3 regions of the Pseudomonas sp. MAG733B genome follow, and region 1 is predicted to be linked to each of the others. Evidence: predicted binding sites of a transcription regulator. Region 1 holds the regulator's gene; each other region holds the start of a gene.
The links. Region 1 encodes FliA, which starts transcription of late flagellar genes. Its sites were predicted from a motif close to CTAAAGTTTNNNNNNNNNNNGCCGNTAA; they were not measured.
Positions count from the first base shown of each region.

Region 2: a site for FliA is predicted at 1,834-1,861, ahead of V6Z53_RS04085 (methyl-accepting chemotaxis protein). Genes of this name have one in related genera too.
Region 3: a site for FliA is predicted at 2,726-2,753, ahead of V6Z53_RS27005 (methyl-accepting chemotaxis protein). Genes of this name have one in related genera too.

Region 1 covers NZ_CP145732.1:5,535,998-5,545,675, forward strand. Annotated here, with positions in the region: gene V6Z53_RS25275 (flagellar motor protein) at 1-669, opposite strand, end outside; gene V6Z53_RS25280 (chemotaxis response regulator protein-glutamate methylesterase) at 669-1,799, opposite strand; gene V6Z53_RS25285 (chemotaxis protein CheA) at 1,849-4,119, opposite strand; gene V6Z53_RS25290 (protein phosphatase CheZ) at 4,155-4,943, opposite strand; gene V6Z53_RS25295 (chemotaxis response regulator CheY) at 4,963-5,334, opposite strand; gene fliA (RNA polymerase sigma factor FliA) at 5,501-6,241, opposite strand; gene fleN (flagellar synthesis regulator FleN) at 6,238-7,068, opposite strand; gene flhF (flagellar biosynthesis protein FlhF) at 7,185-8,510, opposite strand; gene flhA (flagellar biosynthesis protein FlhA) at 8,522-9,678, opposite strand, start outside.
Region 2 covers NZ_CP145732.1:880,413-890,090, forward strand. Annotated here, with positions in the region: gene V6Z53_RS04085 (methyl-accepting chemotaxis protein) at 1-1,760, opposite strand, end outside; gene V6Z53_RS04090 (hypothetical protein) at 2,040-2,294, shown strand; gene V6Z53_RS04095 (lipocalin family protein) at 2,326-2,895, shown strand; gene V6Z53_RS04100 (formimidoylglutamate deiminase) at 3,016-4,380, opposite strand; gene hutC (histidine utilization repressor) at 4,527-5,237, shown strand; gene V6Z53_RS04110 (HutD family protein) at 5,234-5,803, shown strand; gene hutU (urocanate hydratase) at 6,271-7,938, shown strand; gene V6Z53_RS04120 (cytosine permease) at 8,086-9,558, shown strand; gene V6Z53_RS04125 (ABC transporter substrate-binding protein) at 9,628-9,678, shown strand, end outside.
Region 3 covers NZ_CP145732.1:5,895,557-5,905,234, forward strand. Annotated here, with positions in the region: gene secA (preprotein translocase subunit SecA) at 1-356, opposite strand, end outside; gene V6Z53_RS26995 (DciA family protein) at 665-1,120, shown strand; gene V6Z53_RS27000 (helicase HerA-like domain-containing protein) at 1,230-2,711, opposite strand; gene V6Z53_RS27005 (methyl-accepting chemotaxis protein) at 2,881-4,770, shown strand; gene V6Z53_RS27010 (glycosyltransferase family 1 protein) at 5,012-6,133, shown strand; gene V6Z53_RS27015 (polysaccharide deacetylase family protein) at 6,126-6,902, shown strand; gene V6Z53_RS27020 (lysylphosphatidylglycerol synthase transmembrane domain-containing protein) at 6,899-7,894, shown strand; gene V6Z53_RS27025 (hypothetical protein) at 7,881-8,057, opposite strand; gene purU (formyltetrahydrofolate deformylase) at 8,139-8,987, opposite strand; gene mvaT (histone-like nucleoid-structuring protein MvaT) at 9,326-9,678, shown strand, end outside.

The DNA of each region.
Region 1 (9,678 bases):
TTCCAGCAACATTTCGCGATAACGCGACTGGCGCAACGCAACGGATTTGAGCTTGGCGGCAATCGGCAGCAGCACCAGGTTGGCACTGGCCACGCCGTAGATGGTGGCGACGAAGGCCACGGCGATGCCGTTACCCAGTTGCGACGGATCACCGAGGTTGCCCATGACGTGAATCAGGCCCATCACCGCACCGATGATGCCGATGGTCGGCGCATAACCGCCCATGCTTTCGAAGACTTTGGCGGCTTCGATGTCGCGGCTTTCCTGGGTGTAGAAATCCACTTCCAGGATGCTGCGGATTGCTTCCGGCTCGGCACCGTCCACCAGCAGTTGCAGGCCTTTGCGCGAGTAGCTGTCGGGTTCGGCGTCGGCAATGCCTTCCAGGCCGAGCAAACCTTCCTTGCGCGCGGTCAGGCTCCAGTTGACGACGCGGTCGATACCACCGGCCAAATCGACGCGCGGCGGAAACAGGATCCACGCCAGGATCTGCATGGCGCGCTTGAAAGCGCTCATCGGCGATTGCAGCAACGCTGCGCCGATGGTGCCGCCGAGTACGATCAGGGCTGCCGGGCCGTTGGCCAGCGCACCGAGGTGCCCGCCTTCGAGGTAGTTGCCGCCGATGATGGCGACGAACGCCATGATGATGCCGATAAGGCTTAGAACATCCATCAGATACATGCCTCGACGATGTGCCGGCCAATGTCGTCCAGGCTGTACACCGCGTCGGCGAGCTCGGCTTTGACGATCGCCATCGGCATGCCGTAGATCACGCAGCTGGCTTCATCCTGAGCCCAGATCGAACTGCCGCCCTGTTTGAGCAGGCGCGCGCCTTCGCGACCGTCGGCGCCCATGCCGGTCAAGACGACCGCCAGAACTTTGTCACCGTAGGACTTGGCCGCCGAACCGAAGGTGATGTCCACGCACGGTTTGTAATTGAGACGTTCGTCACCCGGCAGGATTTTCACCGCGCCACGGCCGTCGATCATCATTTGCTTGCCACCCGGCGCGAGCAACGCCAGGCCCGGACGCAGGATGTCGCCATCCTCGGCTTCCTTGACGCTGATGCGGCAGAGCTTGTCCAGGCGCTCGGCGAACGCTTTGGTAAACGCAGCCGGCATGTGCTGGATCAGCACGATCGGCGCCGGGAAGTTGGCCGGCAATTGGGTCAGTACCCGTTGCAGGGCAACCGGACCGCCAGTGGACGTTCCGATGGCAACCAGTTTGTAGGCTTTGCGTTTCGGCGCGGGCGACGACGGCGTGGCCGCGTGGGCACGTGCTGGAATCGGTGCGGGTGCCGGACGTGCAGGCGCGCTGCTGCCGTAACTGCCGATGCTCGAAGGCATTGGCGTCGGAGCGGGTGCGGCCACAGGAGCCGGAGCACTGTAAGAACTGACACGACGGTTGCTGCGCGCGATGCTGAGAATCTTCTCGCACAGCAGTTGCTTGACCTTCTCGGGGTTGCGCGAGATGTCTTCGAAATTCTTCGGCAGGAAGTCCACCGCGCCGGCGTCCAGCGCATCCAGGGTGACCCGGGCGCCTTCGTGGGTCAGCGAGGAAAACATCAAGACCGGGGTCGGACAGCGCTGCATGATGTGCCGCACTGCCGTGATGCCGTCCATCATCGGCATCTCGTAGTCCATGGTGATCACGTCCGGCTTGAGGGCCAGGGCCTGATCGATCGCCTCTTTTCCGTTGGTCGCCGTACCGACGACCTGGATATTCGAATCCGCTGAAAGAATTTCCGAGACGCGGCGGCGGAAAAACCCCGAATCATCCACCACCAGGACTTTGACTGCCATAAACACTCCGTTAGACGGAGCGAGGCTCAGTCGCCCCGCTCCACCAGAATCAAATACGCCGTGCGGCGTAACGCTTGAGCATGCTCGGAACATCGAGAATCAGCGCGATGCGACCGTCACCGGTGATGGTGGCGCCCGACATGCCCGGGGTTCCCTGGAGCATTTTGCCCAATGGCTTGATGACCACTTCTTCCTGGCCCACCAGTTGATCGACGACGAAGCCGATCCGCTGGGTGCCCACCGAAAGGATCACTACATGGCCTTCACGCTGCTCTTCGTGAGCGGCGGAGCTGACCAGCCAGCGCTTGAGGTAGAACAACGGCAGCGCCTTGTCCCGCACGATCACCACTTCCTGGCCATCCACCACGTTGGTGGTCGACAGGTCGAGGTGGAAAATCTCGTTGACGTTCACCAGCGGGAACGCGAACGCCTGGTTGCCGAGCATGACCATCAGCGTCGGCATGATCGCCAGGGTCAACGGTACCTTGATGACGATCTTCGATCCCTGGCCCTTGGCCGAGAAAATGTTGATCGAACCGTTGAGCTGGGAAATCTTGGTTTTCACCACGTCCATGCCCACGCCACGACCCGACACGTCGGAGATCTCGGTCTTGGTCGAGAAGCCCGGGGCGAAGATCAGGTTGTAGCACTCGGTATCGCTCAGGCGATCGGCCGCGTCCTTGTCCATCACACCGCGTTTCACCGCGATGGAACGCAGGACGTTCGGGTCCATGCCTTTGCCGTCATCGGAGATCGACAGCAGGATGTGATCGCCCTCCTGCTCGGCTGCCAGGATGACCTTGCCGCCACGGGCCTTGCCCGAGGCTTCGCGTTCTTCCGGCGACTCGATTCCGTGGTCGACCGCGTTACGCACCAAGTGGACCAGCGGGTCGGCCAGGGCCTCGACGAGGTTCTTGTCGAGGTCGGTTTCTTCGCCGACCAGTTCCAGGTTGATCTCTTTCTTGAGCTGGCGAGCCAGATCTCGAACCAGACGCGGGAAGCGCCCGAAGACTTTCTTGATCGGTTGCATCCGGGTCTTCATGACCGCGGTTTGCAGGTCGGCCGTGACCACGTCGAGGTTCGACACCGCCTTGGACATGGCTTCATCGGCGCTGTTGGCACCGAGGCGAACCAAGCGGTTACGCACCAGCACCAATTCGCCGACCATGTTCATGATTTCGTCGAGACGCGCGGTATCGACCCGCACGGTGGTCTCGGCTTCGCTGGCCGGTTTTTCCGCCGGTGGCGCGGCCGGGGCACGGGCCGGAGCCGGTGCAGCAGCGGCGGCAGGCGCCGGTGTTTCGGCTTTCGGCTCGGGAGCCTTGGCTACCGGCTTCGGCGTCGCAGCCTTGGCGGCAGGTGCTGCAACCGAGGCGCTGGCGCCCGTTGCCGTTCCTGCCGTCGCGCCCACTTCGGTGAACTTGCCTTTGCCGTGCAATTCGTCGAGCAGCGATTCGAATTCGTGATCGCTGATCAGGTCACTACCGGCTGCAGCAGCGGCTGGCGCGGCTGGCGTCGGCACCGAAGCGATGGCCGATTCCAGCGCATCGACGGCAAAGTTACCTTTGCCGTGCAACTGGTCGAGCAGTGCTTCAAACTCGTCGTCGGTAATGTCGGAGCTATCGCCCGCAGCTTTTGGAGCCTGCGGTGCCGCAGGGGCAGCAGGTGCCACTGCATCGACGGCGAACTGGCCTTTGCCGTGCAGCTGGTCGAGCAACGACTCGAACTCGGCATCGGTGATTTCGTCGCTGGCAGCGGCATCGCTGGCAGGCGCTGGAGCAGCCGCCGGTGCCTCGGCCTGAGCCTTGACGGCGTTCAGCGAGTCCAGCAGTTGTTCGAATTCATTGTCGGTGATGTCACCCGATTCGCTTTCGGCGACAGGCTCTTCAACCACTTCGGCGACAGGTGCAGGCGCCGCCTCGTCCGCTGTTTGCGGCTCGGCCAGTCGGGCCAATGCGGCGAGCAATTCAGGCGTGGCAGCCGTGATCGGGCTGCGCTCGCGGACTTCGCTGAACATGCTGTTCACCGCGTCCAGTGCTTCGAGAACCACGTCCATCAATTCCGAGTCGACGCGACGTTCACCCTTGCGCAGGATGTCGAACACGTTCTCGGCGATGTGACAGCACTCCACCAGCTCGTTGAGCTGGAGGAAGCCGGCGCCCCCTTTTACAGTGTGAAAACCGCGAAAAATTGCATTGAGCAAATCCGCATCATCCGGACGGCTTTCCAGCTCGACCAGTTGCTCGGACAGTTGCTCTAGAATCTCGCCGGCCTCAACCAGGAAATCCTGAAGGATCTCTTCATCGGCGCCGAAGCTCATTAATGGTGTGCTCCTAACAGAACAGGTCTAAAAACCTAAAATCCAAGGCTGGATAACAAATCGTCCACATCGTCCTGACCGGACACAACGTCTTCTCTTTTATCGGCATGAATCTGCGGACCTTCACCCTGAGAGAGATGTTTTTGTGGATCTTTTTCTGCAAGCATCGCTTCACGGTCATGTTCGATGCCCGCAAAGCGGTCCACCTGACTGGCCATAAGCACGAGCTTGAGCAGGTTGCTCTCAACTTCGGTGACCAGTTGGGTCACTCGCTTGATCACTTGACCTGTGAGGTCCTGATAATCCTGGGCAAGCAGGATGTCGTTGAGGTTGGTCGACACGGCGCGGTTGTCAGTGCTGCTGCGCGCCAGGAATCCGTCGACGCGACGGGCCAGCTCGCGGAACTCTTCAGCCCCGACTTCGCGACGCATGAAGCGTCCCCAATCGGTGCTCAAGGCCTGGGCTTCGTCAGCCAGGCTGTTGACCAGCGGCGTGGCGTTTTCCACCAGATCCATGGTGCGGTTGGCCGCGGCCTCGGTCAGCTTGACCACATAACCCAGACGCTCGGTGGCGTCGGTGATCTGTGACACTTCCTCGGCTTGCGGCATGTGCGGGTCAATCTGGAAATTGACGATCGCGCTATGCAGCTCGCGGGTGAGCTTGCCCACTTCCTGATACAGGCCGCGGTCACGGGTCTGGTTGAGCTCATGGATCAATTGCACAGCATCGCCGAACTTGCCCTTTTCAAGGCTCTCGACCAGTTCGACGGCGTGTTTTTTCAGGGTCGATTCAAAATCGCCCTGCGAAGATTCGTTATGCCCCATAGCTCCCCCGTGGCGCAGTTCAACCGATGCGTTCGAAAATCTTCTCGATTTTTTCTTTCAACGCCTGGGCCGTGAAGGGTTTGACCACATAGCCGTTTACACCGGCCTGGGCCGCTTCGATGATCTGCTCGCGCTTGGCTTCAGCGGTCACCATCAGCACCGGCAGGTGCTTGAGCTTTTCATCGGCACGCACGTGGCGCAGCAGATCGATACCGGTCATGCCAGGCATGTTCCAGTCCGTTACCAGAAAGTCGATGCTCCCGCTGTTGAGAACCGGAATGGCGGTAGTGCCATCGTCGGCCTCGACCGTGTTGGTGAACCCAAGGTCACGCAACAGGTTTTTTATGATCCGCCGCATCGTTGAGAAGTCATCAACGATGAGGATTTTCATGTTCTTGTCCAATTCGACCTCCAAGCAGACTAAAACGCGCCCAGCACCTGGACGCGCCATTTCAATCAATCTGGCAAAACACTCGATGACTGTCTGGAGTACAGCGGATCGAGACCGGCGCGGTTCATCACCCCACCAGCCACGTCACAGTGCCCCCACACTGCCTTCAGCGCGCTCGCCACTCTCCCAAACGCCCCCGCAAACGGGCCGCGCACTGGCTGTGTAACTGGCTGACCCGAGACTCGCTGACTCCCAGGACCTCACCGATTTCCTTGAGATTCAACTCTTCGTCGTAGTACAGCGCCAACACCAGTCGCTCACGCTCCGGCAAATTGGCAATCGCGTCCGTCAGCGCCGCCTGGAAGCGTTCATCTTCCAGATCGCGTGACGGCTCGAGATGAGCACTCGCGCCATCCTCGTGCAGCCCTTCGTGTTCGCCGTCCTGCAACAGATCGTCGAAACTGAATAACCGGCTGCCCAGGGTGTCGTTCAAAATCCCGTAATAATCGTCGAGACTCAATTGGAGTTCGGCCGCAACTTCGTGATCTTTAGCGTCACGGCCGGTTTTAGCTTCAATCGAGCGAATGGCGTCGCTGACCATGCGGGTATTGCGGTGGACCGAACGTGGCGCCCAGTCCCCCTTGCGCACTTCATCGAGCATGGCGCCGCGGATGCGGATGCCCGCGTACGTCTCGAAACTCGCGCCTTTGCTGGCGTCGTATTTGGTGGAGACTTCCAGCAGGCCGATCATCCCGGCCTGGATCAAATCTTCGACCTGGACACTGGCCGGCAGACGCGCCAGCAAGTGATAGGCAATGCGTTTGACCAGCGGCGCATAACGCTCGATCAGCTCGTACTGCGCATCGCGTGCCGACTTCTTGTAGAGGTTGTAGCCGCTGGCTGTCATAGAACCGGTCCTGCCGTTTGTTGCACGAGGCGCTCGACGAAGAATTCCAGATGCCCGCGCGGGTTGGCAGGCAGCGGCCAGGTGTCGACCTTCTGTGCGATCGCCTTGAACGCCAGCGAGCACTTGGAGCGCGGGAAGGCTTCGTAGACGGCACGTTGTTTCTGCACGGCCTTGCGCACGCTTTCGTCGTAAGGCACGGCGCCGACGTATTGCAGGGCAACGTCGAGGAAGCGATCGGTGACCTTGGTCAACTTGGCGAACAGGTTGCGTCCTTCCTGCGGGCTCTGGGCCATGTTGGCCAGGACGCGGAAGCGGTTCATGCCGTAGTCGCGGTTAAGCAGTTTGATCAGCGCGTAGGCGTCGGTGATCGAAGTCGGCTCGTCGCAGACCACCAGCAACACTTCCTGGGCCGCGCGAACGAAACTGACTACCGAGTCACCAATACCCGCAGCGGTGTCGATCACCAGCACGTCGAGGTTGTCGCCGATGTCGCTGAAGGCCTGGATCAGGCCGGCGTGCTGCGCCGGGCTCAAATGAACCATGCTCTGGGTGCCGGACGCGGCCGGAACGATGCGGATGCCGCCGGGGCCCTGCAACAGGACGTCGCGCAGCTCGCAGCGGCCTTCGATCACGTCGGCCAGGGTACGTTTGGGTGTCAGCCCCAGCAGAACGTCGACGTTCGCCAGTCCCAGGTCGGCGTCCAGCAGCATGACGCGCCGGCCAAGCTCAGCCAAAGCCAGGGACAAGTTCACTGACACGTTAGTTTTCCCGACGCCACCTTTGCCGCCGGTCACCGCGATCACCTGTACGGGATGCATGCTGCCCATGTTATTTCTTTACCTTGTCTTGCATAGACGGAGGCCACATTACTGGCTGCGCGTTCGCAAACGGAACAATGCATGGCAGACCATCGATGTAGGTACAAAAACTATTCATTGTTACCTCAGCCTACCTGCTTGGTGGGGCTGTGGTAGATATCAGCGAACATGTCAGCCATGGCTTCTTCGCTGGGCTCTTCCTGCATTTGCACGCTAACGGCGCGACTGACCAGTTGATGACGGCGCGGCAGATGCAAATCATCCGGAATCCGCGGGCCGTCGGTCAGGTAGGCCACCGGCAATTCATGGCTGATGGCCAGGCTCAACACCTCGCCCAGACTCGCCGTTTCATCCAGTTTAGTCAGGATGCAGCCAGCTAGCCCGCAGCGCTTGTAACTGTGATAAGCGGCCGTCAGCACCTGCTTCTGGCTGGTGGTTGCCAGGACCAGATAATTTTTGGAACGGATGCCACGCCCGGCCAGGCTTTCGAGCTGCATGCGCAGCGCCGGATCACTGGCTTGCAGGCCGGCGGTATCGATCAGTACGACGCGTTTGCGCAGCAGTGGTTCCAACGCCTGCACCAGCGATTGGCCCGGATCGACATGGGTCACCGACACATTGAGAATCCGACCAAGGGTCTTGAGCTGCTCCTGGGCACCAATACGGTAGCTGTCCATGCTCACCAGCGCGATGTTTTGCGCGCCGTACTTGAGCACGTAGCGGGCAGCCAGCTTGGCCAGGGTGGTGGTCTTGCCCATGCCGGCAGGGCCGACCATGGCAATCACGCCGCCCTCTTCCAGCGGCTCGACTTCCGGGGTAGCAATCATCCGCGCCAGGTGCGCGAGCAGCATGCGCCAGGCCTGACGAGGTTCTTCGATATCGGAAATCATCGCCAGCAAGTCGCGCGACAACGGGCCGGACAGGCCGATGCGTTGCAGGCGACGCCAGAGATTGGCCTGGGCCGGACGGCTGCCTTGCAGCTGATTCCACGCCAGAGAGCCGAGCTGGACTTCCATCAGTTCGCGCAAGCTGTTGAGCTCGAAACGCATCGAGTCGAATGCACGCGAGTCGACAGCCGCTGCAGCAGCAGGCGCTGGCGACGGGCGCCGTGGCTCGGCGTAAGTCGGCTCGATGAGCGGTTCGGCGGCGGTCAATGGCAGGCCGGCGAACAACTGGCGATTGGTGGCGTTGTCGCTCTCGCCATCGCTGCGCAGGCTCAATTCGGCCTGGGCGGTGACGATCCGCGACTGAGTCTTGCGCAGCTCGTCTTCGAGTTCCATGTTCGGAACGCGCGGAGCCAGCGCCGACAGTTTGTAATCCAAGGCAGCCGTCAGCTCGACACCACCGGCGATCCGGCGGTTGCCAATAATGGCGGCATCGGCGCCCAGCTCATCACGAACCAGTTTCATGGCCTGACGCATATCGGCGGCGAAAAAACGCTTAACTTGCATAAACCACTACCTCAGCCGTTGGGCCCTACTGTCGCAACGATGGTCACTTGCTTGTTGTCAGGTATTTCCTGGTAGGCCAGCACATGCAGCCCCGGGACTGCCAGTCGGCCAAAACGCGAGAGCATCGCGCGAACCGGACCGGCCACCAGCAGGATCACCGGTTGACCTTGCATCTCCTGACGTTGCGCTGCATCGATCAATGAACGCTGCAGCTTCTCAGCCATGCTTGGCTCCAGCAGAACACCCTCTTCCGAGCCTTGTCCTGCCTTCTGCAGACTATTGAGCAATATTTGTTCCAACCTTGGCTCCAGCGTGATCACTGGCAGCTCGGAGTCAGTGCCTACAATGCTTTGCACGATTGCGCGGCTTACGCCGACGCGCACCGCAGCCACCAATGCGGCGGTATCTTGACTCTTGGAAGCGTTGTTAGCGATGGCTTCGGCAATGCTGCGAATGTCGCGCACCGGCACCTGTTCGGCCAACAGCGCTTGCAGAACCTTGAGCAGTTGCGACAGAGACAGCACACCCGGCACCAGCTCTTCGGCCAGTTTCGGTGAGTTTTTCGCCAGCAATTGCATGAGTTGCTGCACTTCCTCGTGGCCGATCAGCTCACTGGAGTGCTTGTACAGAATCTGGTTCAAGTGGGTGGCCACCACGGTACTGGCATCGACCACGGTATAGCCAAGCGATTGCGCCTGGGCGCGCTGGCTGATTTCGATCCATACCGCCTCCAGGCCGAAAGCCGGATCTTTGGCGGTAATGCCGTTGAGCGTGCCGTAGACCTGCCCCGGGTTGATCGCCAGCTCGCGATCCGGGTAAATCTCCGCTTCGGCGAGGATCACGCCCATCAGGGTCAGGCGATAGGCGCTCGGCGCCAGGTCGAGGTTGTCGCGGATGTGCACGGTCGGCATGAGGAAGCCCAGGTCCTGGGACAGCTTCTTGCGCACACCCTTGATCCGCGCCAGCAATTGCCCGCCCTGGTTGCGGTCCACCAATGGAATCAGGCGGTAACCCACTTCCAGGCCGATCATGTCGATCGGCGTCACGTCATCCCAGCCCAGCTCTTTGGTTTCCTGGGCACGGGCCGGCGATGGCAGCAATTCCTGCTGTCGCTTGACCTCTTGCAGGGCCTGGACCTTGACGATGTTCTGCTTGCGCCAGAACAGGT
Region 2 (9,678 bases), 2.0 Mb from region 1:
TTGATCGATTCCACCACGGCCGTTTGCTCTTCGGTGGCTGTGGCGACCGACTGGTTCATGCCGTCGATCTCACCGATGCGCTGGGTCACGCTGCCAAGACGCTCGCCGGCCTGGTTGGCGATGCCGACACTGCTTTCGCTCTGGCGCTGACTGTCGGTCATGGTGCTCACCGCTTCGCGGGCGCCGACTTGCAGTTCTTCGATCATCTTCTGCACTTGCTGCGCCGAATCCTGGGTGCGGTGGGCGAGGTTGCGCACTTCATCGGCAACCACCGCAAAACCACGTCCGGCTTCACCGGCGCGGGCGGCTTCGATGGCGGCGTTGAGCGCCAGTAGGTTGGTCTGCTGGGAGATGCTGGTGATCACTTCCAGAATCTGCCCGATATTGACCGTGTTGCTGTTGAGCGTTTCGATATTGCCGCACGAGTCGCTGATCTTCGCCGAGAGCTGTTGCATCGCCGCGATGGTTTTATCCACCACCTGCTGACCGTCTTCAGCGAGGCTGCGCGCGTCGCTGGAGTGTTGCGAGGCGAGGGCGGCGTTCTGCGCGATTTCCTGGGCGGCGGCGCCGAGCTGGTTGATTGCGGCGGCGACGCTGCTGGTGCGCGAGGCTTGCTGGTCGGAGTTGAACATCGACGAGTTGGAGGCAGCCACCACGCGCAGCGCCACTTCGTTGACCTGGCCGGTGGCCGAGGACACTTCGATGATGGAGGTGTGAATACGCTCGACGAAACGGTTGAACGACAAGCCCAAAGCGCCGAATTCATCGTGGCCGTGGATGGTCAGGCGTTTGGTCAGGTCGCCTTCACCTTCGGCGATGTCGTGCATGGCGCGGCCCATGGTCAGCAGCGGCTGCATCAGCAAGTTGATCAGCATGCCCAGCAACGCAATGATGATCACCACCGCAATCACCATGGCAATGATCGCCGAGGTGCGGAATTCGCTGAGCATCGAGAACGCGGTGTCCTGGTCGAGCACCAGTGCCACATACCAATCCGCCGACGGCACGCCGTTGACGTGGGTGAAGGAGATGAACTGGCGCTTGCCGTCGATCTCGACCTCTTTCATGCCCGGGCTGACTTTCGGCGCACCGTTGGAGTAGGCCTCGGTCAGGTTCTTGAGCACCAGTTTGCTGTCCGGATGGATAAGGATCTTGCCATCGGCGCTGACAATGAACGCATGGCCGTGACCGCCGAAGTTCAGCGAGTTGATGATCGCGCTGACGCTGGTCAGGTCGATGTCAGCACCGGCAACGCCGATCATCTGGCCCTGACGCTGTACCGGGGTCGCTACGGTGATCACCAGTTTGCCGGACGAAGCGGCGATGTACGGTTCGGTAACGATGGTCTGTTGCGCGCTGTTGGCCGCTTTGTACCAGCCACGTGCGCGTGGGTCGTAGTCCGGCGCGCGGTTGCCCGCCGGGATCGAGAACATCACGCCGTCCGCACCACCGAAGTAGCTCAGCTGGAAATTGCCGGTGTAGGCGGGCAGGTCGATGATCCGCTTCAGGCTGGCAGGGGCATTGCCGTCGGCGCTGACTTGCTGGGCCATCGACTGCAGCAACTGCATGCGGCTTTCCAGCCAGGTCTGGATGTTGCTGGTGGTCAGGCTGCCGAGTTCCTGCATCGAGGCCTCGGTGCTGCTGCGCAGGGTCTGGCGCTGGCGATAGTCGTTGAACAGGATGAAACAAGCGAATGCGACGGCCACCACGAGGGCGGCAGCCAGCAAGATCTTGTGGCTGAATTTCATGTTTCTGGTCATTGGATGAGCTACCGCAGGGATCTGGTCAACGAAGAGGGGCAAACGCCACGGGCGTGGCTTTGCGTTGCGTTTTATGTCGACTGAGCGGCGCCAAAGATTAGACACTTTTGACTAAAACCGACGAAATGCCCGATAGCCGCACAAAGTGGCTGATTCTTGGAGAAATGGCAGACGAGCGGCCCAATAAATAGCGGGTCGGCGAGGGAACCAGATGGGGGTTTTCTCTTCTAAGGTTCTGCTTGGCAGCCATGCCAATCCCTTCGCCCCTGGAGTTACACCATGTCGCTGCGATCCATCGCCCTGCTTTCGTTCTGCGTGTTGTTGGCTGCATGCAGCAAGGTCAATCAGGAAAACTACTCGAAGCTCTCGGCCGGCATGGCCAAGGCCGACGTGGAAACCTTATTGGGCAAACCCGCCGATTGTTCAGGCGCGCTCGGCATGTCCAGTTGCACCTGGGGCGACAAGAACAGCTTTATCAGCGTGCAGTACGCCGGTGACAAAGTGCTGATGTTTTCCGGCCAAGGCCTGAAGTAAACCGGGGCTACGCGCCCACGGGAGAAAAACAATGAAGCGGTTATTGATGATTCTTTTTGCCGGCCTGGTACTGGCCGGCTGTGCCAGTTCTGGCCAGGATCCGTTGGCGCCGAAAACGGCCAACAGCGTCAACCTCAAGCGCTACCAGGGCACCTGGTACGAATTGGCGCGCTTGCCGATGTATTTCCAGCGCGACTGCGCGCAATCCGAAGCTCATTACAGCCTGTTGCCCGACGGTAACGTCGCGGTGTTGAACCGCTGCCTGACAGCGCAGTGGCAATGGGAAGAGGTCAAGGGCACGGCTTATCCACAGGTGCCGGGCAAGACCGACAAGTTGTGGGTCGAGTTCGATACCTGGTTTTCCCGGCTGATTCCGGGCATTGCGAAGGGTGAGTACTGGGTGTTGTACGTCAGCGATGACTACAAGACGGCCATCGTCGGCGACCCGAGCCGCAAGTACCTTTGGTTGCTGTCGCGCACGCCGACCGTCAACGGTGTGGTGCGTGAAGAGTTGCTGAGCAAGGCGCGTCAACAGGGCTACGACACCACGCGGCTGATCTGGCGGGCGTCGGATACGCAGATGGCGAAAACCTCGAACTAGCAGGCAGCCTCTAACAAATGTGGGAGCGGGCTTGCTCGCGAAGGCGGACTGTCATTCAACATCTCTGTTGAATGTGACGTCCTCTTCGCGAACAAGCCCGCTCCCACATTTTGTTTTGCGTTAGCCCAGGAGATCGCGCAGGACCTGGGTGAACGCGCGGTTGCTCTCTTCTTCATCAGCATGCCGGCCATCACGCACGACCCACTGCCCATTCACCAGCACATCGCGCACCTGTCGATCACCACCGGCAAACAACCAGCGATTCAAAATCCCGTCGCCACTGGCCGTTGCCAGATACGGATCGTTGCCGTCCAGCACCAGCCAATCCGCACGTTTGCCAACCTCCAACGCACCAATCGGCTGCCGCAACGCCTGCGCGCCGCCATCGAGCGCGGCATCAAACAGCGTGCGCCCGACTATCGGCTGATCCGCGCCATACAAGCGGTTGCGCCGCTGGTCACGCAGACGCTGGCCGTATTCCAGCCATCGCAATTCTTCCACCACGCTCAACGACACATGGCTATCGGACCCGATGCCCATGCGCCCGCCCTGAGCGAGAAAATCCACTGCCGGGAATATCCCGTCGCCAAGGTTGGCTTCGGTGGTCAGGCATAGGCCGGCGATGGCGCGACTCTTGGCCATCAGCGTGACTTCTTCCGGGTTGGCGTGGGTCGCGTGGACCAGGCACCAGCGCTGATCGACGTCGACATTTTCGTACAGCCATTGCAGCGGACGGCGACCGCTCCAGGTCAGGCAGTCGTCGACTTCTTTTTGCTGTTCGGCGATGTGGATGTGCACCGGGCACTGCTTGTCGCTGGCCGCCAGCACTTCGCTGATCTGTTGCGGCGTGACCGCGCGTAGCGAGTGGAAGCAAAGCCCCAGAGCCTGCGCCGGTTGCTGCGCGAGGATTGGTTGCAGCCGCGATTGCAGCTTGAGGTAGTTTTCGGTGCTGTTGATGAAGCGGCGCTGGCCTTCGTTCGGTGTCTGGCCACCGAAACCGGAATGGCTGTAGAGCACCGGCAACAAGGTCAAACCGATACCGGCGGAACTGGCGGCCTGGCTGATGCGCAGCGCCAGTTCGGCCGGATCGGCGTAAGGCTGACCATTGAGGTCGTGGTGCACGTAGTGAAATTCCGCGACCGAGGTGTAACCGGCCTTGAGCATTTCGATGTACAGCTGACGGGCGATGACGCCGAGTTGTTCCGGGCTGATTTTTCCGACGAGGCGATACATCAAGTCGCGCCAGGTCCAGAAGCTGTCGTTCGGATTGCCCGCCACTTCCGCCAGCCCGGCCATGGCCCGCTGGAAGGCGTGGGAGTGCAGATTCGGCATGCCCGGCAGCAGCGGACCGCTCAACCGTTCGGCGTCATCTGCATGGGAATCGGCCCGGATATGGGTCAATACGCCGTCGGCGCTGACCTCAAGACGTACATTGTTGGCCCATCCACTAGGCAGCAGCGCGCGTTCGGCAAAGAAGGCGGACATGGTTCAGCACCCCATCGTGTGTTATTTGTATATACATATACAGACGTTTGCCTGCCCGGTAAACTCCGGCAAGCTAGCAACCCTATCCAAACGAACAAGGATTAACCGTGCCGACTCCGCCTCCAGTCTCTCCGTTGGCCGCGAACATGGGCGACAGTCCGGCGCCCTTGTACGCCCGCGTCAAACAAATGATCACCCAGCAAATCGACAGTGGAAACTGGCCGCCGCACTACCGCGTTCCGTCGGAAAGCGAGCTGGTCAGCCAACTGGGCTTCAGTCGCATGACCATCAACCGCGCCCTGCGCGAGATGACCGCCGATGGCCTGCTTGTGCGCATGCAAGGCGTCGGCACGTTCGTCGCTGAACCGAAAAGCCAGTCCGCCCTGTTCGAAGTGCACAACATCGCCGACGAAATCGCCTCTCGCGGCCATCGCCACACCTGCAAGGTCATCACTCTTGAGGAAGAGGCCGCGGGCTCCGAGCGCGCCCTGGCCCTGGACATGCGCGAAGGGCAGAAGGTATTCCACTCGCTGATCGTGCATTTCGAAAATGACATTCCGGTGCAAATCGAAGACCGTTTCGTCAACGCGCTGGTGGCACCGGATTACCTCAAGCAGGATTTCACCCTGCAAACGCCATACGCCTACCTGAACCAGGTCGCGCCGCTGACCGAGGGCGAGCATGTGGTCGAGGCGATCCTCGCCGAGTCGTCCGAATGCAAATTGCTGCAGATTGAAAAGGGCGAGCCGTGCCTGCTGATCCGTCGCCGCACCTGGTCCGGGCGTCAGCCGGTGACAGCCGCTCGCTTGATCCACCCCGGTTCCCGTCATCGCCTGGAAGGTCGCTTTCATAAATGAGCAGTCTGAAAGTTTTACGCGCCAAAGATTACCCACGCATGCCGTGGAAAAACGGCGGCGGCAGCACCGAAGAAATCACCCGCGACGCCGGCACCGGTCTGGATGGGTTTGGCTGGCGCCTGTCGATTGCCGACATTGGTGAGTCGGGCGGGTTTTCCACCTTCGCCGGTTATGAGCGAATCATCACCGTGTTGCAGGGTGATGGCATGAGCCTGTCGGTTGACGGTCAGAACACACGGTCACTGCTGCCGCTGGACCCGTTTGCCTTCAGTGGTGAGAGCAAGGTTTCCTGCACGTTGCTTGGCGGTCCGATTCGCGACTTCAATCTGATTTATGCGCCGCAGCGTTATGACGCGCGGTTGCAGTGGTTGAGTGGCGAGCAGCGGTTCTTCAGCTCGGCGGGGACAGTGTTGGTGTTTAGTGTCAGCGAAACGCTGGAAGTGAAAGTCGGTAACAGTGCTTCGCAGCTTGGTCGGCATGATTGTTTGCAACTGGGCGGTAACACCGATCTGCTGGACGTATCCATCAATGGCGCATGCTGCGTGATTGAACTGGCTGCACGCTGATCCAAAATCCTTCCCTGTAGGAGCGAGCTTGCTCGCGAAAAACCAGAGGGCGCCGCTGGGCATCTGGTTTTACGCGTCATCGTTCACGACCATCGCGAGCAAGCTCGCTCCTACAGAAAGATCGTTCCCCAAAGCGCACCACTTTGTTACCGAACGCCCCAGCGTGGCGCAAAACCCCGCTCAAGTAACAACGCACACGTCCTCCACAAAATCCCTCCGAAAAATTTCATCTACGCCAGAACCCTTGTTTCAGGCGCTCTCCAGCCGTTTAAGAATTTTTCTTGAATGCCCATCCAACAAGTTGGCCGCTTGATTGCATATGCTTGTATGTACAAGTAAAGACGTATGCGTATGAGTCACGAAGACTCAACCGTCGTCCACTGATTCGCCGGTGTGCACTGATGCCCATCGGCTTGCTCGCCCACTGCCTGGGTTGGTTTTGGATTGATTGCTGAGGAGTTCTTTTCGTGACTAAATTTCGTGACGTTGAAATCCGCGCTGCCCGCGGTAACAAGCTGACCGCCAAGAGCTGGCTGACCGAAGCGCCGCTGCGCATGCTGATGAACAACCTCGACCCGGAAGTCGCCGAGAACCCTAAAGAACTGGTGGTTTACGGTGGCATCGGTCGTGCGGCACGTAACTGGGAATGCTACGACAAGATCGTTGAAAGCCTGACCAACCTGAACGACGACGAGACCCTGCTGGTGCAATCCGGCAAGCCGGTCGGCGTGTTCAAGACTCACACCAATGCACCACGCGTGCTTATCGCCAACTCCAACCTGGTTCCACACTGGGCGAGCTGGGAACACTTCAACGAACTCGACGCCAAAGGCCTGGCCATGTACGGCCAGATGACCGCCGGCAGCTGGATCTACATCGGCAGCCAGGGCATCGTCCAAGGCACCTACGAAACCTTCGTCGAAGCCGGTCGCCAACACTACAACGATGACCTGAAAGGCAAGTGGGTACTGACCGCTGGCCTGGGTGGCATGGGTGGCGCTCAGCCTCTGGCTGCAACCTTGGCCGGCGCTTGCTCGCTGAACATCGAATGCCAGCAGATCAGCATCGATTTCCGCCTGAAAAGCCGCTATGTCGACGAGCAGGCCACCGACCTCGACGACGCGCTGGCCCGCATCGACAAATACACCAAAGAAGGCAAAGCGATTTCCATCGCACTGCTGGGCAACGCGGCTGAAATCCTCCCGGAACTGGTCAAGCGTGGCGTACGCCCGGACATGGTCACCGACCAGACCAGCGCCCACGACCCGCTCAACGGCTACCTGCCGGCCGGCTGGACCTGGGATCAGTACCGCGAACGCGCCAAGACTGAACCGGCCGCTGTAATCAAGGCCGCCAAGCAATCGATGGCCGTGCACGTTAAAGCCATGTTGGACTTCCAGAAAATGGGCGTGCCGACCTTCGACTACGGCAACAACATCCGTCAGATGGCCCAGGAAGAAGGCGTGGAAAACGCATTCGACTTCCCAGGCTTCGTGCCGGCTTACATCCGTCCGCTGTTCTGCCGTGGCATCGGCCCGTTCCGTTGGGCTGCACTGTCGGGCAACGCTGAAGACATCTACAAGACCGACGCCAAAGTCAAAGAGCTGATCCCGGACGACGCTCACCTGCACAACTGGCTGGACATGGCTCGCGAGCGCATCAGCTTCCAGGGTCTGCCGGCGCGTATCTGCTGGGTTGGCCTGGGTCTGCGCGCCAAGCTCGGCCTGGCGTTCAACGAAATGGTTCGCAGCGGCGAGTTGTCGGCGCCAATCGTGATCGGCCGCGACCACCTGGACTCCGGTTCGGTCGCCAGCCCGAACCGTGAAACCGAATCGATGCAGGACGGTTCCGACGCCGTGTCCGACTGGCCACTGCTCAACGCTTTGCTGAACACCGCAAGCGGCGCTACCTGGGTTTCCCTGCACCACGGCGGCGGCGTCGGCATGGGCTTCTCCCAGCACTCGGGCATGGTGATCGTCTGCGACGGTACTGACGAAGCGGCCGAGCGTATCGCTCGCGTTCTGCACAACGACCCGGCGACCGGCGTTATGCGTCACGCCGATGCCGGTTACCAGATCGCGATCGACTGCGCCAAGGAACAAGGGCTGAACCTGCCGATGATTACCGGCAAGTAATGCTTGCCCCTGTAGGAGCAAAGCTTGCTCGCGATAGCGATGTGTCAGCCAACGCAAATGTTGAATTTGCCGGCCTCATCGCGAGCAAGCTCAGCTCCTACAGGGGAATCACACCAACCCAGAATAACAATCCACAGAGGTTGAACCATGGCTGTTAACAGCGAACGTGCAGGCAACAAACCGTTGATCGAGAAGCGCTCGATTGACTACATCCCGGAAGCGGAAAGACACGGTCGTCTGTTCAGCCAGTTCACCCTGTGGATGGGTGCCAACCTGCAAATCACCGCGATTGTCACTGGGGCCCTGGCCGTGGTGCTGGGCGGTGATGTGTTCTGGTCGTTGATCGGTTTGCTGATCGGGCAACTGCTCGGCGGTGGCGTGATGGCGCTTCATGCCGCGCAAGGTCCCAAGCTTGGCCTGCCACAGATGATCTCCAGCCGCGTGCAGTTTGGCGTTTATGGCGCGGCCATCCCGATCGTGCTGGTGTGCCTGATGTACCTCGGTTTCACCGCAACGGGCACGGTACTTTCCGGCCAGGCGCTGGGCCAGTTGTTTGGCGTTAGCGACAGCGTCGGCATCCTCATTTTCGCCAGTGTCATCGTGCTGGTCACGGTGCTGGGTTATCGGGTGATCCATTGGATCGGCCGTATCGCCAGTGTCATTGGTGTGATTGCCTTCGTTTACCTGTTCGCTCGCCTGATGAGCCAGACAGACGTCGGCGCGCTCCTGCAAATCCGCCACTTCAGCTGGAGCAGCTTCCTGCTCGCGGTGTCGCTCGCGGCATCCTGGCAGATCGCCTTCGGCCCTTACGTGGCTGACTATTCGCGTTATTTGCCGAGCAAGGTTTCCTCGGTGAAAACCTTTTTCGCCGCTGGCGCAGGTTCGGTGATTGGCGCACAAGTGGCGATGGTCCTCGGCGTGTTTGCTGCAGCTTCTGCCAATGGGCAGTTCGCCGGGCACGAAGTGGCTTACATCGTTGGTTTGGGCGGTACTGGTGCCACCGCCGCGCTGCTGTATTTCAGCATTGCGTTCGGCAAGGTCACCATCTCCACGCTGAACTCCTACGGCAGCTTCATGTGCATTGCGACCATCATCAGCGGTTTCCGTGGTGACCTGAAGGTAACGCGCTTACAGCGTCTGGTCTTCGTGCTGGTCATCGTCGGTGCCGCGACCCTGATGGCGTTGCTCGGTCAGCACTCGTTCCTCGGTGCGTTCAAGTCCTTCATCCTGTTCTTGCTGGCGTTCTTCACGCCATGGAGCGCGATCAACCTGGTGGACTACTACTGCATCACCCGCGAGCGCTATGACGTACCGGCACTGGCCGATCCGAACGGTCGCTACGGTCGTTGGAACCTTCTCGGCATCAGCGTCTATGTTTTCGGTGTGCTGGTGCAGTTGCCGTTCATCTCCACCAAGTTCTATACCGGTTCAATGGTGGCGGCCCTGGGTGATGTGGATATTTCCTGGATCATCGGCTTGGTACTGCCTGCCGTCGTGTATTACGTGTGCGCAAAAAAATGGCACGGCAGCGTGCCCGATCAATTGATTCTGCCGGTCGAGCAGGACAGCGTTGAACAACCAAAAACAAGCGGGGCCGGTCGCGCTGCGGCGCAGGCCTGACTGGACGTGGACAGGGCTGGATGCCTCTTGACTGCCGTAAGCCCATTCATGATTAGGAGCGTCAATACAATGAAATCGAACAAGACCCTGCTGACCACTTTGCTTTCCATGGGCCTGCTG
Region 3 (9,678 bases), 360 kb from region 1:
TTGAGGTAAACGCCCAGTGTTGCCACCAGGGTCTTGCCTTCACCGGTACGCATTTCGGCGATCTTGCCTTCATGCAAGGTCATGCCGCCGATCAGCTGGACATCGAAGTGGCGCATACCCATGACGCGCTTGCCGGCTTCGCGGGCGACCGCAAAGGCTTCTGGCAACAGCTTGTCGAGGGTTTCCCCTTTGGCGACGCGGGCCTTGAACTCATCTGTCTTGGCACGCAATTGATCGTCCGAAAGGGCTACCATTTGCTCTTCGAAGGCATTGACGAGTTGCACCGTCTTGAGCATGCGTTTGACTTCACGCTCGTTCTTGCTTCCAAAAAGTTTCTTTAACAAAGGCGCAAACATATCGGCAGGATCTTCCACACTAAAGGGATGGAGGGCGGCCCCGTGAGTCGCCCGTGCAGCCCTCATGGCCGCATGCGAACGAGCATTCTACCCGGAAACGGAAGTGAGGAAAGTGGCGATATTCCACGATGCTGGCACTGCGCTTTGACGGGGCTCACTTAAAATAGGGGCGTTTTGCTCAACTTCAAGCCGTTCAGGGCAGAAGTTAGTTGTTGATTTAATGGGTAAAGCAGGGACAAAAGCAATGGGTCAGGTGCATCGGGTGCTTTCTGCTACCATGGCGACTCTGTAACTTCAGGTGTTGGATCATGGCATTTCGCCCTCTTACGGCCCGAGCACCCGCCGTTCTGCTTCGCGAAGCCAAGCCGCTCAAAGCCATTCTCGGCCACGCTCAACGCCTTGGACATCTGCAACGTCTGCTCGAAAGCCAACTGCAACCCGCCGCTCGCGAACACTGCCACGTAGCTTCGTGGCGCGAAGGCAGTTTGTTGCTGATCGTCACCGACGGACATTGGGCTACCCGCCTGCGTTACCAGCAAAAACGTCTGCAACGGCAACTGCAAATGTTCGACGAGTTCGCCAGCCTCACGCGAATCCTGTTCAAGGTCCAGCCGCCTACCGTTCAGCAAGGTGCGGCCGGGCATACCATGGACTTGTCGATTGATGCGGCGGCGACCATCCAGGCGACGGCCGATGGCATCAGCGATCCGAACCTGCGAGCGGCGCTGGAGCGGTTGGCGGCGCACGCCAAGTCGAAAACCTGAAAGCGCCATTAGCCCTGTAGGAGCAAGGCTTGCCCGCGATGGATACGCCGCGGTGCGTCAGTTGTACCGCGTGATCGTTCATCGCTGGCAAGCCATGCTCCTACAGGTTTCAGCGGCGTTTGCTGCCGCCGAGCAACGAGCCCATCAATCCCCGCACCAACTCGCGACCAAGCTTGTTGGCCGCCTGACGCATCGCCGATTTCAACGCCTGCCCCGCCGCCGTGCCGAGAAACTCTCCAGCCTGTTCGGTGAAACTCGGCTCTGCCGGTTTGCCCGGTGTCGCCTCAGGCTTTGGCGCCAGGCCTTTACGCCCCATCAGCACTTCATAAGCCGACTCGCGATCAATCGGTTTGTCGTAACGCCCCTTGAATGGCGAGCCGCCGATCAGCACGGTGCGCTCGGTGTCGGTCAGTGGTCCGATCCGCGACTGCGGCGGCGCCACCAGAACACGCTGGACCATCTCCGGCGTGCCCTTGTCCTGCAAGGTGCCGACCAGCGCTTCGCCGATACCCAGCTCAGTCAGTACCGACAAGGCATCGAACGCCGGATTCGGCCGGAAGCCGTCGGCCACCGCCCGCAGGGATTTCTGTTCTTTGGCGGTGAACGCGCGCAAGCCGTGCTGGATGCGCAGGCCCAGTTGCGCCAGCACATCATCCGGCAGGTCGCCGGGCGACTGGGTGACGAAATACACGCCCACGCCTTTTGAACGAATCAGCCGCACCACTTGTTCCAGACGATCCTGCAACGCCTTGGGCGTGCCGGCGAACAACAAGTGCGCCTCATCGAAAAACAGCGCCAGCAGCGGTTTGTCCGAATCGCCGCGCTCCGGCAGTTGCTCGAACAGTTCGGCCAGCAGCCACAGCAGGAACGTCGCGTAGACCTTTGGCGCTTCATGCACCAGACGACTGGCATCGAGTAAATGAATGCGCCCACGGCCATCGGCGGTCGGTTGCAGAATGTCTTCGAGTTGCAGCGCCGGTTCGCCAAACAAGGCTTCGGCGCCCTGCTGCTCAAGGGTTGCCAGGCGCCGCAACAGCGCCTGGCTGGAACCGGTGGTCATCAGCGCCGCGTCGTCTCCCAGCAGTTCCGGGTTGTCCTTGAGGTGATTGAGCAGCGCCTTCAGGTCTTTCAAATCCAGCAGCAACAGGCCTTCGCGGTCCGCGACCTTGAAGGCGGCATACAGCGCCGACTGCTGGCTGTCGGTCAATTCCAGCAGGCTGCCCAGCAGCAACGGCCCCATTTCGCTCAAGGTCGTGCGCAATGGATGACCGGACTGACCGTGAATGTCCCACAAGGTCACCGGATACGCGGCCGGCTTATGGTTCAGCCAGGGCATGCCGGCAATCCGCTCGGCAATCTTGCCCTGAGGGTTGCCGGCAGCGCCCAAACCGCACAGGTCACCTTTGATATCGGCGGCGAACACCGCCACGCCGGCATCGCTGAAGGCTTCGGCCATGCGTTGCAAGGTGACGGTCTTGCCGGTCCCGGTAGCGCCTGCGATCAAACCGTGTCGATTGGCCAGGCGCATGGCCTGGGCGATCGGCTGCCCTGAAAGATCGGCGCCGATAACGAGCTGCGATGAATCGTGCATTTTGCCACCTATGGTTAATCTTTCATCAATCAAGGCCGATACAAAAATTGAGTGTTGGTATTCCGCTAGGGCGAGGACGGAATTATCAACATGGCTTCAACAGCGCCCCCGATGCATGCCTTTATAAAAGCACGCCATGGGCATTAAGACCTTATCGGAACTCCAAGCCATGAATAAAAATTTGCGCTTTAGTCATAAGATTCTGCTTGCTGCCGCCCTCATCGTCACTGTCGCCTTCGCCTCCTTCACGTTGTACAACGACTATATGCAACGTAATGCCATCCGCAAGGATCTGGACAACTACCTGCAAGAAATGGGAAGCGTGACCGCCAACAACATTGAGACTTGGCTGAACGGACGCAGCCTGCTGATTGAAAACCTTTCCCAAAACATCGCGCTGAACGCGGATATGAGCAACATAACCCAACTGCTCGAGCAGAATGTGATGACTACTGCTTTCGTGGCTGTATTTCTGGGCAGCAACGAGGGTAGCTTTATCATCCGCCCGGACGCCGACATGCCAGCGGACTTCGATCCGCGCACTCGCGATTGGTACAAGAGCGCCCAACGCACCAACGACCCGGTACTGACCGAACCCTATGTCGATGTCGGCACCGGTAAACTGGTAGTTTCCATCGTCCAGAGTTTGTTCGAAAAGGGTCAACACATCGGCGCAGTCGGTGGTGACCTGAGCCTGCAAATGATCACCGACAGCCTGAACGCGCTGGACTTCGGCGGCATGGGTTATGCCTTTCTGGTCAGCGCCGACGGCAAAATTCTGGTGCACCCGGATACAACGCTGGCAATGAAATCGCTGGCCGAGGCCTATCCGAAAGACACGCCGCGCATCAGCAGCGACTTCAGTGAAGTCAAAGTCGATGGTAAAACCCGTATCGTCACATTTACTCCGATCAAGGGGCTTTCTTCAGTCAACTGGTACATCGGGCTTTCAGTGGAGAAAGACAAAGCCTTCTCGATGCTCAGCCATTTCCGCTTTTCGGCGGCCATTGCGACAGTGATCGCCGTGACCATCATCATCGCCCTGCTGGGTGTGTTGATACGTTTCCTCATTCAGCCGCTGCACGCCATGACCCGTGCGATGGTAGGCATTGCCGACGGTGAAGGCGACCTGACCAAACGCCTGAGCATTGTGAACAACGATGAGTTCGGCATTCTCGGCACGGCATTCAACCGTTTCGTCGAGCGCATCCACGGTTCGATCCGCGAGGTGTCTTCGGCCACCGGCCAGGTCAACGAAGTGGCATTGCGTGTGGTGGCGGCTTCGAACTCCTCGATGTTCAACTCGGACCAGCAGGCCTCGCGCACCAGCAGCGTCGCCGCGGCGATCAATCAGCTCGGCGCCGCCGCCCAGGAAATCGCCCGCAACGCCGCGCAAGCGTCGAATCAGGCCAGCGATGCCCGCAGCCTGGCCGAGGATGGCCAGCAAGTGGTGGATCGCAGCATTGTCGCGATGAATAAACTGTCGACCATGCTCAGCGCATCGAGCAGCAACATCGAATCGCTGAACAGTAAAACCGTGAACATCGGGCAGATTCTCGAAGTGATCACCAGCATTTCCCAGCAAACCAACCTGCTGGCGCTCAACGCCGCCATTGAAGCGGCGCGGGCCGGTGAAGCCGGGCGCGGGTTTGCCGTGGTTGCCGATGAAGTGCGCAACCTGGCGCATCGCACCCAGGAATCGGCGCAACAGGTGCAGACCATGATCGAGGAGTTGCAGGTCGGCGCCCGCGAATCCGTCAGCACCATGAGCGACAGCCAGCGCCACAGCCAGGACAGCGTGGAAATCGCCAACCTCGCCGGCGAACGCCTGAGCAGCGTGACCCAGCGCATCGGTGAAATTGACGGAATGAACCAGTCGGTGGCCACGGCGACCGAAGAGCAGACGGCCGTGGTGGAATCGATCAACGTCGACATCACCGAAATCAACACGCTGAACCAGGAAGGTGTGGAAAACCTGCAGTCGACGTTGCGGGCGTGTTCGGATCTGGAGCAGCAGGCGGCGCGCCTTAAACAGTTGGTAGGCAGTTTCCGTATTTGATATCTGATCACTACCCAATGTGGCGAGGGAGCTTGCTCCCGCTGGGTTGAGAAGCAACCCCAAAAAAAATGTCCGAGGTGTGTCAGAACTAACACATCGGCTGTTTTACGACTGCTTCGCAGCCGAGCGGGAGCAAGCTCCCTCGCCACAACGAGCCTCTACCCCCGCCAACACCCTCCAAACCCCAACCGAACATCTATTCTTCATTAAGGTCAACCAAGGAGAGCAACGGACCGGAGGAATGTTCATCGTGCATATCGCTGACATAACCATGTTCTACGCCCCTGCCAGCGGTGGCGTGCGCACTTATCTGGATGCCAAGCATCATCGCCTGTGCAACAGGCCGGGCACCCGTCACAGTTTGCTGATTCCCGGGGCTGTATTCAGTGAACAGGATGGCATCTATACCGTTCCGGCCCCCGCCCTGCCTTTCGGCAAGGGCTATCGCTTCCCTCTCCGTCTCGCGCCCTGGCGCAATGTCCTGCACGATTTGCAACCTGAACTGATCGAGGTCGGCGATCCGTACCTCACTGCCTGGGCTGCCCTGGATGCGCGGCGGCAACTGGATGTGCCGGTGATCGGCTTTTATCACTCGGATCTGCCGCTGCTGGTCAGCAACCGCATGGGCAACTGGGTGACCACCAATGTTGAAGCGTATGTCAGCAAGCTCTACGGCAACTTCGACCGCGTGCTGGCGCCGAGCCGGGTCATGGCGGACAAACTGACCGGCCTGGGTGTGAAGAACGTTTTCGTGCAGCCGCTGGGTGTCGATTTGCAAATGTTTCATCCCGATGCGCGCGATCCTGGCCTGCGCGCCGAACTGGGCCTCGACGAAAACACTCATCTGCTGATCTTCGCCGGGCGCGGTTCCAAAGAGAAAAACCTGCCGGTGCTGCTCGATTGCATGAAGCGCCTGGGCAAACGCTATCACTTGCTGCTGGTCGGCTCGTCGATGCCGAGCGCTGTGCCTGCCAACGTCACCGTCATCGATGAATTTTGCCCAGCCGCGCAAGTCGCCCGCCTGATGGCCAGCGCCGACGCCTTGCTGCATGCCGGCGATCAGGAAACCTTTGGCCTGGTCATCCTCGAAGCCATGGCCTGCGGCATCCCGGTGGTCGCCGTGGCAGCCGGCGCGTTCGAGGAAATCATCACCGATCAATGTGGCCTGTTGTGTACCCCCAACGATCCATTGGCCATGGCCAACGCCGTGCGTGAACTGTTCAGCCAGGGTAGCGCGGCCGTCGGGCAGCATGCGCGGCGCCATGTCGAGCAGCATTACGCCTGGGACACGGTGGTCAACAGCTTGCTCGGCCACTATCACGCCGTACTCGGCAGCCAGTGGCCGCGAGCGGCCAATGGTTGAATCCATGCAAACGCCCAGCCTGTTACTGGTGCTGCACGATGTCGCGCCGCAAACCTGGGCCGATTACCAGCCATTCGTCGAAGCCGTCGATGCGCTCGGCGGTGTGCCGATGACCTGGCTGGTGGTGCCGGACTTTCACAAGCACAACGATCTGCAAGCGCATCCGGATTTTCGTCGCCTGCTCAGCGGGCGACTCGCCCGTGGCGATGAACTGGCGCTGCACGGCTATTTTCATTGCGATGACGGACCGATCGCAAACAATCCACGGGACTGGTTCATGCGTCGGATCTACACCCATGAAGGTGAGTTTTACAGCCTGTCCCATGAGGCCGCCCTCGCCCGTTTGCACGCTGGCATTGAAGTGTTCCACCGTAACCACTGGCCGTTGCAGGGCTTTGTCGCCCCCGCCTGGCTGATGAGCGAAGGCACGCGCCAGGCCTTGCGCCAATTGCCCTTGAGTTACACCAGTGACGCGCAGCATCTGTATCGCTTGCCTGACTTCACGCCGGTCGATGCCCCCGGACTGGTCTGGAGTGCGCGCAGTGCCTGGCGCCGGGGCTTGTCGAAACTGGTCAGCGATCAACTCGAACAACACTGGCGACAGGCACCGGTGATTCGCCTTGGCTTGCATCCGGTGGATATGCGCCATGAATTCTCGCGTACTTACTGGCTGAAAACCCTCAAGCGTCTGCTCGACGAGGGCCGGGTGCCGATGACCAAAGCTCACTGGCTGGCACTGCAAAATCAACACGTGGAACGCGCTGCATGAGTCGCGGGATTCTGCTGTTGATCGGCCTGCTCGCCGCGGTGCTGATTCCCTGGCTGTTGGGCGGGAGCGAAACCTGGTCGCGGTTGAACAGCTTTCCACTGAGTTGGCTGCTGGTCATGTTCGGCATGATCCTCCTGTGCTGGGTGGTGAACACCCTGCGCCTGCGCCTGTTGCTGGGGGATCAGCGCGACAGGCTCAGCCCGGTCAAAAGCCTCGGCGTGGTGATGGCCGCCGAATTTGCCTACTGCGCCACCCCCGGCGGCAGCGGCGGGCCACTGACCATCATGGCGTTACTGGCGCGTAACGGTGTGCGTCCGGCCCGGGGCAGCGCCGTGTTCGCCATGGACCAGCTCAGCGATTTGTTGTTCTTCCTCTGCGCACTCTGCGGGATTCTGATTTATGCGTTGTTCCAGCACCTCAGCCAGCGCATGGAGTGGCTGCTGATCGTCAGTGCCGTCTCGATGTTCGGCGGCCTGGTCTGTTGCGTGGTGGTGGCCCGTTACCACCGCTTGCTGATCCGCTTGAGTGGTCGGTTACTGGCTCGGCTCAACGTCCAGTCTGCGACACGGGTTCGCTGGGCGCGAAAACTCCTGCATTTTCTGGCGGCATTTACCGACACGCTGAAGCTGCCCTTTCAGACATTGATCACGGTGTTTGCCCTGACTTGCCTGCACTGGATCTTGCGTTACAGCGTGTTGTATCTGGCGCTGCGCGGGCTGGGGGCGGATTTGCAGTGGGCCTGGAGTTTTCTGATCCAGATGCTTTCACTGAGTGCGGGGCAATTCAGTCTGTTACCGGGCGGGGCCGGGGCGGCGGAATTGACGTCGGCAGCGCTGTTGGCGCCCATGGTGGGGAAATCTACCGCGGCGGCGGCGATTTTGATCTGGCGAGCGGTGACTTATTACTTCTATCTGTTGGTCGGCGGGCCGGTGTTCCTGTTGATGCTCGGACGTCCGTTGCTCAAGAAGCTGATGAAGCTCAAGCAGGCTTAGGTGGGTTTTCAGGTTTTTGCTGCAACTGCTCCCACAACTCGGCCGCTCCCGGAAACTCCGTGCCATCTTCCGGGCTCATGTCATCAGGGTCGTATCGGCTCAGGCAACCTTCGCCCAATGTGGCGGGCGCCTTGGAAGTGGCTTTGTCCAGTGGGTCAGCCATGCTCATATCCTCAGTGCAAAAAAAGGGCCTGCAGCGATTGAACGCCCAGGCCCTTCGAATTTCAACCGTGTCTTGCGCTGATCAGAACACCACGGTCTTGTTGCCGTGCACCAGCACCCGGTCTTCGAGGTGATAACGCAGGCCACGGGCCAACACCATCTTCTCGACGTCACGGCCGAAACGCACCATGTCTTCGATGCTGTCGCTGTGGCTGACACGCACCACGTCCTGCTCGATGATCGGGCCGGCGTCCAGTTCTTCGGTCACGTAGTGGCAGGTCGCACCGATCAGTTTCACACCGCGCAGCGACGCCTGGTGATACGGCTTGGCGCCGACGAACGACGGCAGGAAGCTATGGTGAATGTTGATGACCTTGTGTGCGTATTCACTGCACAACTCGGGTGGCAGGATCTGCATGTAGCGCGCCAGCACCACCACTTCAGCATCGTGATGTTTGACCAGACGCGAGACTTCGGCGAAGGCCGGCTCCTTGTCCTGTGGATTGACCGGCACGTGGTAGTACGGAATGCCGTGCCATTCGACCATGCTGCGCAGGTCGTCGTGGTTGGAAATCACACAGGCGATTTCGCAGTCCAGCTCATCGCTGTGCCAGCGATGCAGCAAGTCGGCGAGGCAGTGGGACTCGCGGCTGGCCATCAACACCACACGCTTTTTCTGCGCGGTATCGGTGATGCGCCAGTCCATCGAGAACTCTTCGGCAATTGGCGCGAACGCTTCGCGAAAGGCCTCGATACCGAATGGCAGCGAGTCGGCACGAATTTCGTGACGCATGAAGAACCAGCCACTGAGGTTGTCCGAGTGATGGCTCGCTTCGGTGATCCAGCCGTTATGGGACGCCAGAAAGTTACTGACTTTAGCAACGATGCCGACGCGGTCCGGGCAAGAAATCACCAGCCGAAAAGTGCGCATGAGGGGGAAACTCCAGAACTTCGCAAAGGCCGCCATTCTAGCGATTACGCAGCAAAACTGCAGTATTGATGACGTACTGTCTCGCCCGATGGCTACCGACAAGGCTCCCGGCAGCACACAAGCCTCACGCAGCGGCAGTGAAGTTAGCCATCTACAAGCACTGGTTTGTAAATATCTGTAGCGCACGCTTCGAACTATTTAACAGCACATCCAATGTCCGCCGAATTCATCGCAATTTAATTAAATAAACCCCGGTTAAATGTTTACTTGATGAAACACCCTGACTATTATTGCCGCACTGTCCCCTGCCATCCCGCGTCCTACATAAGGTAGTAACCATGTCCTTGATCAACGAATACCGTGCCACCGAAGAAGCTATCAAAGAGCTGCAAGCCCGTTTGAAGAACCTGTCCCAAGACGACAAACTGCAAACCGAGCTGGAATTCGAAGGCAAACTGCGCACCCTGATGGGCGAATACTCCAAGTCCCTGCGTGACATCATTGCTTTGCTGGATCCGGAATCCAAAACCAAGGCACCACGCGGCGGCGCAGTAAAAACTACCGGCACCAAGCGCGCTCGCAAAGTTAAACAATACAAAAACCCGCACAACGGCGAAGTCATCGAAACCAAAGGTGGCAACCACAAGACTCTGAAAGAGTGGAAAGCCAAGTGGGGCGGTGACGTGGTTGA